Linked DNA regions of Rhodobacter capsulatus SB 1003. The protein of the gene in region 2 binds, or shares a complex with, the protein of the main gene of each other region. Links are inferred from orthologs where the notes say so. Each region holds a gene or a part of one and is shown on either strand. Other genes may lie near its edges.

Evidence for each region. Proteins that work in one complex are often made in the same cells at the same time.
Region 1: secY (region 2) and secG share a complex: the UniProt entries of both Escherichia coli proteins name them as parts of the sec protein translocase complex. The link is inferred for Rhodobacter capsulatus SB 1003 from one-to-one orthologs.

The regions. Positions count from the first base shown.
Region 1 is NC_014034.1:817,249-822,514, forward strand. The notes cover bases 2,367-5,266. They hold secG (preprotein translocase subunit SecG), read right to left. Parts: upstream 4,089-5,266; coding sequence 3,645-4,088; downstream 2,367-3,644. Other genes in these bases: RCAP_RS03760 (CTP synthase), read right to left, coding at 2,367-3,494; RCAP_RS03770 (adenylosuccinate synthase), read left to right, coding at 4,264-5,266. Also shown: polyhydroxyalkanoate synthesis repressor PhaR, read left to right, coding at 1-394; RCAP_RS03755 (LysR family transcriptional regulator), read left to right, coding at 554-1,501; more of RCAP_RS03760, read right to left, coding at 1,851-2,366. UniProt on the Escherichia coli protein: Subunit of the protein translocation channel SecYEG. Overexpression of some hybrid proteins has been thought to jam the protein secretion apparatus resulting in cell death; while this may be true it also results in FtsH-mediated degradation of SecY.
Region 2 is NC_014034.1:351,588-355,239, reverse strand. The notes cover bases 698-3,652. They hold secY (preprotein translocase subunit SecY), read right to left. Parts: upstream 2,883-3,652; coding sequence 1,512-2,882; downstream 698-1,511. Other genes in these bases: rplO (50S ribosomal protein L15), read right to left, coding at 2,986-3,456; RCAP_RS01655 (adenylate kinase), read right to left, coding at 847-1,500. Also shown: rpsK (30S ribosomal protein S11), read right to left, coding at 1-284; rpsM (30S ribosomal protein S13), read right to left, coding at 300-668. UniProt on the Escherichia coli protein: The central subunit of the protein translocation channel SecYEG. Consists of two halves formed by TMs 1-5 and 6-10.

The sequences.
Region 1 (5,266 bases), 470 kb from region 2 along the record:
CGACGACCTGACGCGGCAATATCTGCTGCAGATCATCGCCGAACATGAAAGCCGGGGCGAAAACGTGCTGCCGGTGGATGTGCTGACCGATCTGGTGCGCAGCTACACGACGCAGGCGCAATCGGTGGTGCCGCAATTCCTGGCCGCGAGCTTCGAGATGCTGCGCGAGGGCCAGTCGAAGATGATGGAGAATTTCGCCACCTTCCCGCCGGTGCCCGGCTTCGAGGCGCTGCAGCGCCAGCAGGAGGCCTTCCTGAAGACGTTGATGTCGGGCTGGGGCGCGGCGGTCGGCACCGCGCCCGAGGCGGGCGGCGAGGGCGCGGGCGGGCGCGAGGAGCTTGACGCGATCAAGAAGCAGCTTGCCGAATTGCAGTCGAAACTGTCGAAACTGTAAGCAGGCCGGGGGGCGCTGCCCCCCGGACCCCCCGCTCGGGGGCATGCCCCCGAGACCCCCGGCCCGAAGCTCTGGCCGTATTTCCTGAAACCGAGGGGGCCTTGGCCCGGGCGTGCCAAGGCAGGCTTCGGAGCGGCAGTCCGGCCCCGACAGGGAGCGATGATGACGGGCAAGGCAAAAGGGCGGGGCGAGAAGGTCAGCCTCTGGGCGGTCGAGATGCTGGTGGCGACGGCCGAAGAGGGGGCGATCACCGCGGCGGCGCGGCGGCTGGGGGTCTCGGCCTCGGCGGTCAGTCAGCAGATCGTGGCGCTGGAAGCCGCGCTGGGGGCGGAGCTGGTCGACCGCACGGCGCGGCCCTTCGGGCTGACGGCGGCGGGGCGGGCCTTTCTGCCCCATGCCGAGGCGATGCTGGACGAGCTGGCGCGGGGCCGGGCCGGGGTGGGCCTGGCCGATCCTGCGGGCTTGCGCAGTTTCCGGCTGGGCATGATCGAGGATTTCGAGGCCGAGGTGACGCCGCTTTTGCTGGCGGGGATGGGGGCGGAACTGACCGCCTGCCGGTTCCTGCTCGAGACCGGGCCGAGCCATCGTCTGGCGGCGCAGCTGGAGGCGCGGGCACTGGACATGGTGGTGGCGGCCGAGATCGAGGCGGCGCAGGAGGGGGTGGAGCGGCATCCGCTGCTCTCGGAACCGCTGATCGCGGTCTGGCCGGAGGGTCTGGTGGGGGCCGATCTGCCGCTTTTGCATTATTCGCGCCGCACGCTGATGGGGCAGCAGATCGCCGCCTATCTGGGCCGGATCGGCGAGAGCCCCGGGCATCGCTTCGAGATCGACAGCACCCCGGCGATCCTGGCGATGGTGGCGGCGGGGCAGGGCTGGTCGATCCTGACGCCGTCCGGGGTTTTGCATGGCAAGCGGGCGGGGGTGGCGCTGGCGCCGCTGCGGGGGCCGGGGATGAGCCGCCGCATCGTGCTGAGCGCGCGGGCGAGCACGATGGGGGATCTGCCCGGCGCGGTGGCGCAGCGGCTGCGCGGCCTTCTTGCCGAGCGGATCGTGGCGCCGGCTCTGGCCGAGGCGCCCTGGCTCGCGGCATCGCTGCGCGTCGAATGAGTGCGCCCGCCTGCGCGGTCGCCCCGAAAGGGGGGCTTTCCGCCCCCCTCTGCTCCTGCGGAGCATTCACCCCCCGAGGATATTTGCCGCAAGGTGAAAGGGGAGGGCTGCGGCGCGCTGTGCCACGGGGAAAGCCCGGCTCGGGCCCGGGGCAGGAGGGGGAACCCAGTGTTTCACCCTGGAGCCTCATCGCGTTCCCGCCTGGACTGTGCCCGAACCCGTCGCCAAGCCGGTCGAGACTGGCCTTTGCCTTTTACCTTGCGGCAAATATCCCGGGGGGTGAGCGGCGCACCCGCGAGGGGGGCAGCGCCCCCCTGTTGGGGCGCCCGCGACAGCGGGCGCAACCGTTTCAGACCAGACGGCTTTGCGCCAGCGCCGCTTTCACGAAACCGGCAAACAGCGGATGCGGCGCGAAGGGTTTCGACTTCAGCTCCGGGTGGAACTGCACGCCGATGAACCAGGGATGGTCCTTGTGCTCGACGATCTCGGGCAGACGGCCGTCCGGGCTCATCCCCGAGAACACCAGACCGCAGTTTTCCAGCGCTTCGCGATAAGTGATGTCGACCTCGTAGCGGTGGCGGTGGCGTTCCTCGATTTCGGTCTTGCCGTAAACCTCGGCCACTTTCGAGCCCGCCGTCAGCTGCGCCGAATAGGCGCCCAGACGCATCGTGCCGCCCTTGTCGTCGGTCAGCTTCCGCTCCACCCGGTGGTTGCCCTGCACCCATTCCTTGAGGTGGTAAACCACGGGCGTGAAACGCTTTTCGCCTGCCTCATGGTCGAATTCCTCGGAGCCCGCATTGGCCAGCCCCGCCATGTTCCGCGCGGCCTCAATGACCGCCATCTGCATGCCCAGACAGATGCCGAGATAGGGCACGCCCTTTTCGCGGGCGAATTGCGCGGCGCGGATCTTGCCCTCGGTGCCGCGTTCGCCAAAGCCGCCGGGCACCAGAATGGCGTGGAAAGGCTCCAGATGCGGCGCCGGGTCTTCGCGTTCGAAGATCTCGGCGTCGATCCATTCCGCCTTCACCCGCACCCGGTTCGCCATGCCGCCATGGGTCAACGCCTCGGCGATCGACTTGTAGGCGTCCTCGAGCTGCACATATTTGCCGACGATGGCAACGCGGACCTCGCCCTCGGCATGGGTCAGCCGGTCCATCACATCTTCCCAGCGGCTCATGTCGGGCCGCGGCGCGGGCGAGATGCCAAAGGCGTTCAAGACCGCCTGATCCAGCCCGGCGCGGTGATAGGCCAAGGGCGCCTCGTAGATCGAGCGCAGGTCATAGGCCGGGATCACGCTGTCGGGCCGCACGTTGCAGAAAAGCGCGATCTTCGCGCGTTCCTTGTCCGGGATCGGATGTTCCGAGCGGCACACCAGCACGTCGGGCTGCAACCCGATCGAGCGCAGCTCCTTGACCGAATGCTGCGTCGGCTTCGTCTTCAATTCGCCCGAGGCCGCCAGATAGGGCAGCAGCGTCAGGTGCATGAAGATGCACTGCCCGCGCGGGCGTTCCTGGGCGAATTGCCGGATCGCTTCGAAGAAGGGCAGGCCCTCGATGTCACCCACCGTGCCGCCGATCTCGCACAGCATGAAATCGACCTCGTCATCGCCCACGGCAATGAAGTCCTTGATTTCATTTGTGACGTGCGGGATCACCTGGATCGTCTTGCCCAGGTAGGCGCCGCGGCGCTCTTTCTCCAGCACGTTCGAATAGATCCGCCCGGACGACACCGAATCCGTCTTGCGGGCGCTGACGCCGGTGAAGCGTTCGTAATGGCCCAGATCAAGGTCGGTCTCGGCGCCGTCATCGGTGACGAAAACCTCGCCGTGTTCGAAGGGGCTCATCGTGCCCGGATCGACGTTCAGGTAAGGGTCGAGCTTGCGCAGCCGCACCGAAAAGCCGCGGGCCTGCAGAAGGGCGCCGAGGGCGGCCGAAGCCAAGCCCTTGCCCAGCGAGGAAACCACGCCCCCGGTGATGAAGACATAACGCGCCATGAGACCCCCGTGACAAGCAAAAGAAAGGCTTGTTCCGGTCGGGATCGACCGGAACCACGGGATTTGACTGATACACGATTCGCAGCCTGCCCGCAACCAGACCGCAAGACTTGGAGTAAACTAAGAGCCGAAGTCCCAGTTATAGTGGGCTCAGTTCGAGGCGGGCGCCTCCGGCGCCGGCGTTTCGGTCGCCGCGGGCGCTTCGGCCGGGGCCTCGGTGGCCGCGGGCGGCGTGACCGGCGGCACGACCGGCTCGTCGGTCGAGGGCGGCGGCGCCGAGATCAGCGGCGAGGTCCCGGTGCTGCCGGGCGCGGCGGGCGCCTCGGCCGGGGTGGTGTCGACGACCGAGGCCTCCTTGCCCGCGCGGGCCGAGAAAACCGTCAGCGTGATCGAGGTCGCCAGAAAGCCGATGGCAAAGATCCAGGTCAGCTTGGTCAGCGCATTCGCCGCCTGCCGCCCGGTCATCACGCCGCCACCGCCACCCCCGCCCATGCCAAGGCCGCCACCTTCCGAGCGCTGCAGCAGCACCACCCCGATCAGGAGGAGCGCCAGCACGAGGTGGACGACGAGGATGACGTTTTGGACGTTTTCCATGAGGGAGGCGCGCCTTTGTTCAATCGACGCGCCTATCTAGGCGCTTGGGCCACGGCGCGCAACCCGGTTTTCTGCCGCTGCCGGGCCGGGCGGCGTCCTTGCGGCGAAAAATCGGTTTCCCCCGGGCGTTCACCCCGCTATATGTCGCGCGGTTTCAGACCTGCGGAGAATGCGAATGGCCAACGTGGTGGTTGTCGGCGCCCAATGGGGCGACGAAGGCAAGGGCAAGATCGTCGACTGGCTCAGTGAACGGGCCGACGTCATCGCCCGCTTTCAGGGCGGCCACAATGCGGGCCACACGCTCGTCATCGGCGGCAAGGTCTACAAGCTGAACGCGCTGCCCTCGGGCGTCGTGCGCGGCGGCAAGCTTTCGGTGATCGGCAACGGCGTCGTGCTGGACCCCTGGCATCTGGTCAAGGAAGTGGCGGCGATCCGCGAACAGGGCGTCGAGATCAATCCCGACAATCTGATGATCGCGGAAAACACCCCCCTGATCATGCCGTTCCACGGCGAGCTGGACCGTGCGCGCGAAGCCCATGCCGCGGTGGCGAAGATCGGCACCACCGGCCGCGGCATCGGCCCCTGCTACGAAGACAAGGTCGGCCGTCGGGTCATCCGTGTCGCCGATCTGGCCGATGACGAGACGCTGCAGCTGCGCGTCGATCGCGCGCTTGTCCATCACAACGCGCTGCGCGCCGGGCTGGGCCTTGGCCCGATCGATCGTGACGCCGTGCTGGCCGATCTGCGCGCCATCGCCCCCGAGATCCTGCAATATGCGAAACCGGTCTGGAAGGTCCTGACCGAGCTGCGCAAGGCGGGCAAGCGGATCCTGTTCGAAGGCGCGCAGGGCTCTCTGCTCGACATCGACTTCGGCACCTATCCCTTTGTCACCTCCTCGAACGTGATCGCGGGGCAGGCGGCGACGGGCGTCGGCCTCGGGCCGAATGCGGTCGATTATTCGCTTGGCATCGTCAAGGCCTATACCACCCGGGTGGGCGAGGGCCCGTTCCCGACCGAGCTGAAAGACGACGACGGCGAGCGTCTGGGCACGCGCGGCCATGAATTCGGCACCGTCACCGGGCGCAAGCGCCGTTGCGGCTGGTTCGATGCGGTGCTGGTGCGCCAGACCTGCGCGATTTCCGGCATGAAGGGCATCGCGCTGACCAAGCTTGACGTGC
Region 2 (3,652 bases):
GATTCACGGCCCGAACCCGGGCCTTGCACTTCCACGTCCACGGTTTTCAGGCCGTGTTCCTGCGCCTTGCGGGCGGCGTCTTCGGCGGCCATCTGGGCGGCATAGGGGGTCGACTTGCGCGAGCCCTTGAAGCCCATCGTGCCCGAGGACGACCACGAAATGGCGTTGCCCTGCACGTCGGAAATCAGGATCTTGGTGTTGTTGAACGACGAGTTCACATGCACCACACCAGCGGCGATGTTCTTGCGTTCCTTGCGTTTGACGCGAGTCTTGTCACGAGCCATGTGCTACCCCTCCCCTTATTTCTTCTTGCCGGCGATCGGTTTCGCCGGGCCCTTGCGGGTGCGGGCGTTGGTGTGGGTGCGCTGGCCGCGAACCGGCAGGTTCTTGCGGTGACGCAGGCCACGGTAGCAACCAAGGTCCATCAGACGCTTGATGTTCATCGAGACTTCGCGGCGCAGGTCACCTTCGACGGTGAAATGCGCGTCGATGTATTCGCGGATGGCGAGCACTTCGGCGTCGGTCAGTTCGTTCACCCGGCGGGCTTCGGCGATGCCGACGGCTTCGACGATTTGCTTGGCAAACATCGGGCCGATGCCGTGGATGTATTGAAGTGCGATCGGGACGCGTTTCCCGGTCGGAATGTTGACGCCAGCAATACGTGCCAAAGCGTGCTTCCTTTCGTTGCGGTTCCGTGCTTCCAGAACCTTTTTTCACAACTTGTCCGAAAATCGTTCTTCCGGACGGCTTAACGCCCGAACCTCCGGCATCCGGAGATTCGGGCGATTCTCATGCGAGACACCGCGACCTAGTGGGTATTTCCGCGCAGGTCAAGCAATAACCGCCTCAGGCCTGCTGATCGAGGATCGCCGCGACCGAGGCCGCCACCTCGTCGATCTCGGCCAGCCCATCGACGCCGAACAGATCGCCCGCGTGATAGTAATAGCCGATCAGCGGCGAGGTCTTCTTGTAATATTCCATCAGCCGGATGCGCAGGCTGTCGGCATTGTCGTCGGCGCGGCGGCGCAGGTCGGTCGAACCGCAGGCGTCGCAGGTGCCCGCAACCTTCACCGGCTTCGTCGTGTCATGATAGACCTCGCCGCACTTGCCGCAGGTGTAGCGCCCGGAGATCCGGTCCACCAGCGCCTCGTCATCGACGCGCATCTCGATCACCGCATCCAGCTTCTGGCCGATCTTCGCCAGAAGCCGCCCCAGCGCATCCGCCTGCGGCAGCGTGCGGGGGAAGCCGTCGAAGATGAAGCCCGCACCGTGACCGGAGGAGAGCTTCTCCTCGATCAGGCCGATGACGATCTCATCCGTCACCAGCTCGCCGCGGTCCATCACCTCGGCGACTTTCTTGCCCATCTCGGTGCCCGAGGTCTTGGCCTCGCGCAGCATGTCCCCGGCGGACAGCTGCACCATGCCGCGTTCCTCGACCAGCTTGCGGGCCTGGGTGCCCTTGCCTGCGCCGGGCGGTCCCAGCAGGATGATATTGGCCATGCTTTCCTCCCTCAGCGCCGCGTGGGCGCCTTCTTCGTGGCCGATTTGCGTTTGCCGCGCAGCTGAGACCGCTCGATGAGCCCCTCGTATTGATGCGCCAGAAGATGCGATTGAACCTGGTTGATCGTGTCCATCGTCACCGAGACCACGATCAGCACCGAAGTCCCGCCGAAGTAGAACGGAACGCCCAGTTCCGTCTGCAGGATCGTGGGCAGCAGGCAAACCAGCGCCAGATAGGCGGAACCGATCACCAGAATGCGGGCCACGACATAGTCGAGGTAGTCTTCGGTCTTCTTGCCCGGCCGGATGCCCGGAATGAAGCCGCCCTGATTCTTCAGGTTGTCCGCCACTTCGTCGGATTTGAAGGTGACGTTCGCGGTGTAGAAATAGGCGAAGAAGACGATCATCCCGGCATAGAAGGCCAGATAAAGCGGCTGCCCCGGACCGAAATAAGCGAGGATCGTCGACATGATCGGGCCGGTGTTGTCGCCCGAGAAGGTCGAGATCGTGGTCGGCAGAAGCAGCAGCGACGAGGCGAAGATCGCCGGGATCACGCCCGCCGGGTTGACCTTGATCGGCAGATGCGAGGAGCTGCCGTCATAGATCTTCATCCCCACCTGACGGCGCGGATATTGAATGTGGATCTTGCGCAGCGCCCGTTCCATGAAGACGACAAAGGCGATGACCGCGATCATCATCACCAGCACGCCGATGGTGACGGGGATCGAGCTGTTGCCCGCCGCCCGGCCCTGCGCGAAGAACGAGGCCGCCGCCGCCGGGATTTCCGCGACGATGCCGACGAAGATGATCAGCGAGACGCCGTTGCCGATGCCGCGCGCGGTGATCTGCTCGCCCAGCCACATCAGGAACATCGTGCCGCCGACCAGCGTCACCACGACCGAGACGATGAAGAACAGATGCGGCACCGCATCGGTGGCCATGCCGCCGTTGTAAAGGCTGGTGGCCAGACCCCAGGCCTGGAAGGTCGCCAGCCCCACCGTCGAATAACGGGTGATCTGGTTGATCTTCTTGCGGCCCTGCTCGCCTTCCTTCTTCATCTGTTCCAGCGCGGGGACCAGCGCCGTCATCAGCTGCACGATGATCGAGGCCGAGATATAGGGCATGATCCCAAGCGCGAAGACGCCCATCCGCCCCAATGCGCCGCCGGTGAACATCGACAGCATGCCGCCGATCCCCTGCGAGGCCCGTTCCATGAAGTCGCGCAGCGCGTCGGCGTCGATGCCGGGCACCGGAATGTAGGTGCCGAGCCGGTAGATGATCAGCAGCCCGATGGTGAAGAAGATGCGCGCCCTGAGGTCGGTGGCCTTGCCGAAGGCCGACCAGCTCAGGTTCGCCGCCATTTGCTCTGCAGCAGATGCCATGCCCGTCTCTTTCATGCGAGAAGCGCCGCCAGACCGTTCCCCGGTCGGCGGCGCCTGGAAAACTGTTGCCTATGTAAGCGGGCCAAGGCCCGTTCACAACCGATTATTCGGCGGCGGCCGCAGCAACGGTCAGCGTGCCACCGGCTTTCGCGACGGCTTCGACGGCCGCGGCAGAAGCGCCGGTCACGACCAGCGTGACCTTGGTGGTGATTTCGCCCTTGGCGAGAACGCGGATGCCGTCGCGCTTGCGCGAGGTCAGACCGGCGGCCACCAGGATGTCATCGGTGATCGGCGCCGAGGCGTCGAGCTTGCCAAGGCCGATGAATTTCTCGATCAGGCCGAGGTTGACGACGGCGAAGGCCTTGCGGTTCGGCTTGTTGAAGCCACGCTTCGGCAGACGCCGGTAAAGCGGCATCTGACCGCCTTCGTAGCCGCCCAGAGCGACGCCCGAACGCGATTTCTGACCTTTGATCCCGCGGCCGGCGGTTTTGCCCTTGCCCGAACCCGGACCACGCGCAACGCGTTTGGATTTCTTGGCAGCACCCGCGTTGTCGCGGATTTCATGAAGTTTCATGTCGCTTCTCCTTTGCCGGAAGATGCCCCCGGAAGCGAAACCAGGGCACACACGGTGTTTCTTGTTGAGTCTGTGGCTGGGCCACCGGGGGCGTATAGACGCAACCAGCGTGCCGAGCAAGTGCTTAGGTGGCGGCAGGAAGAAGTGCCAACGCCGTCACTTTTTCAGAGAGAAGACCGCCTGAGCCACAGAAACA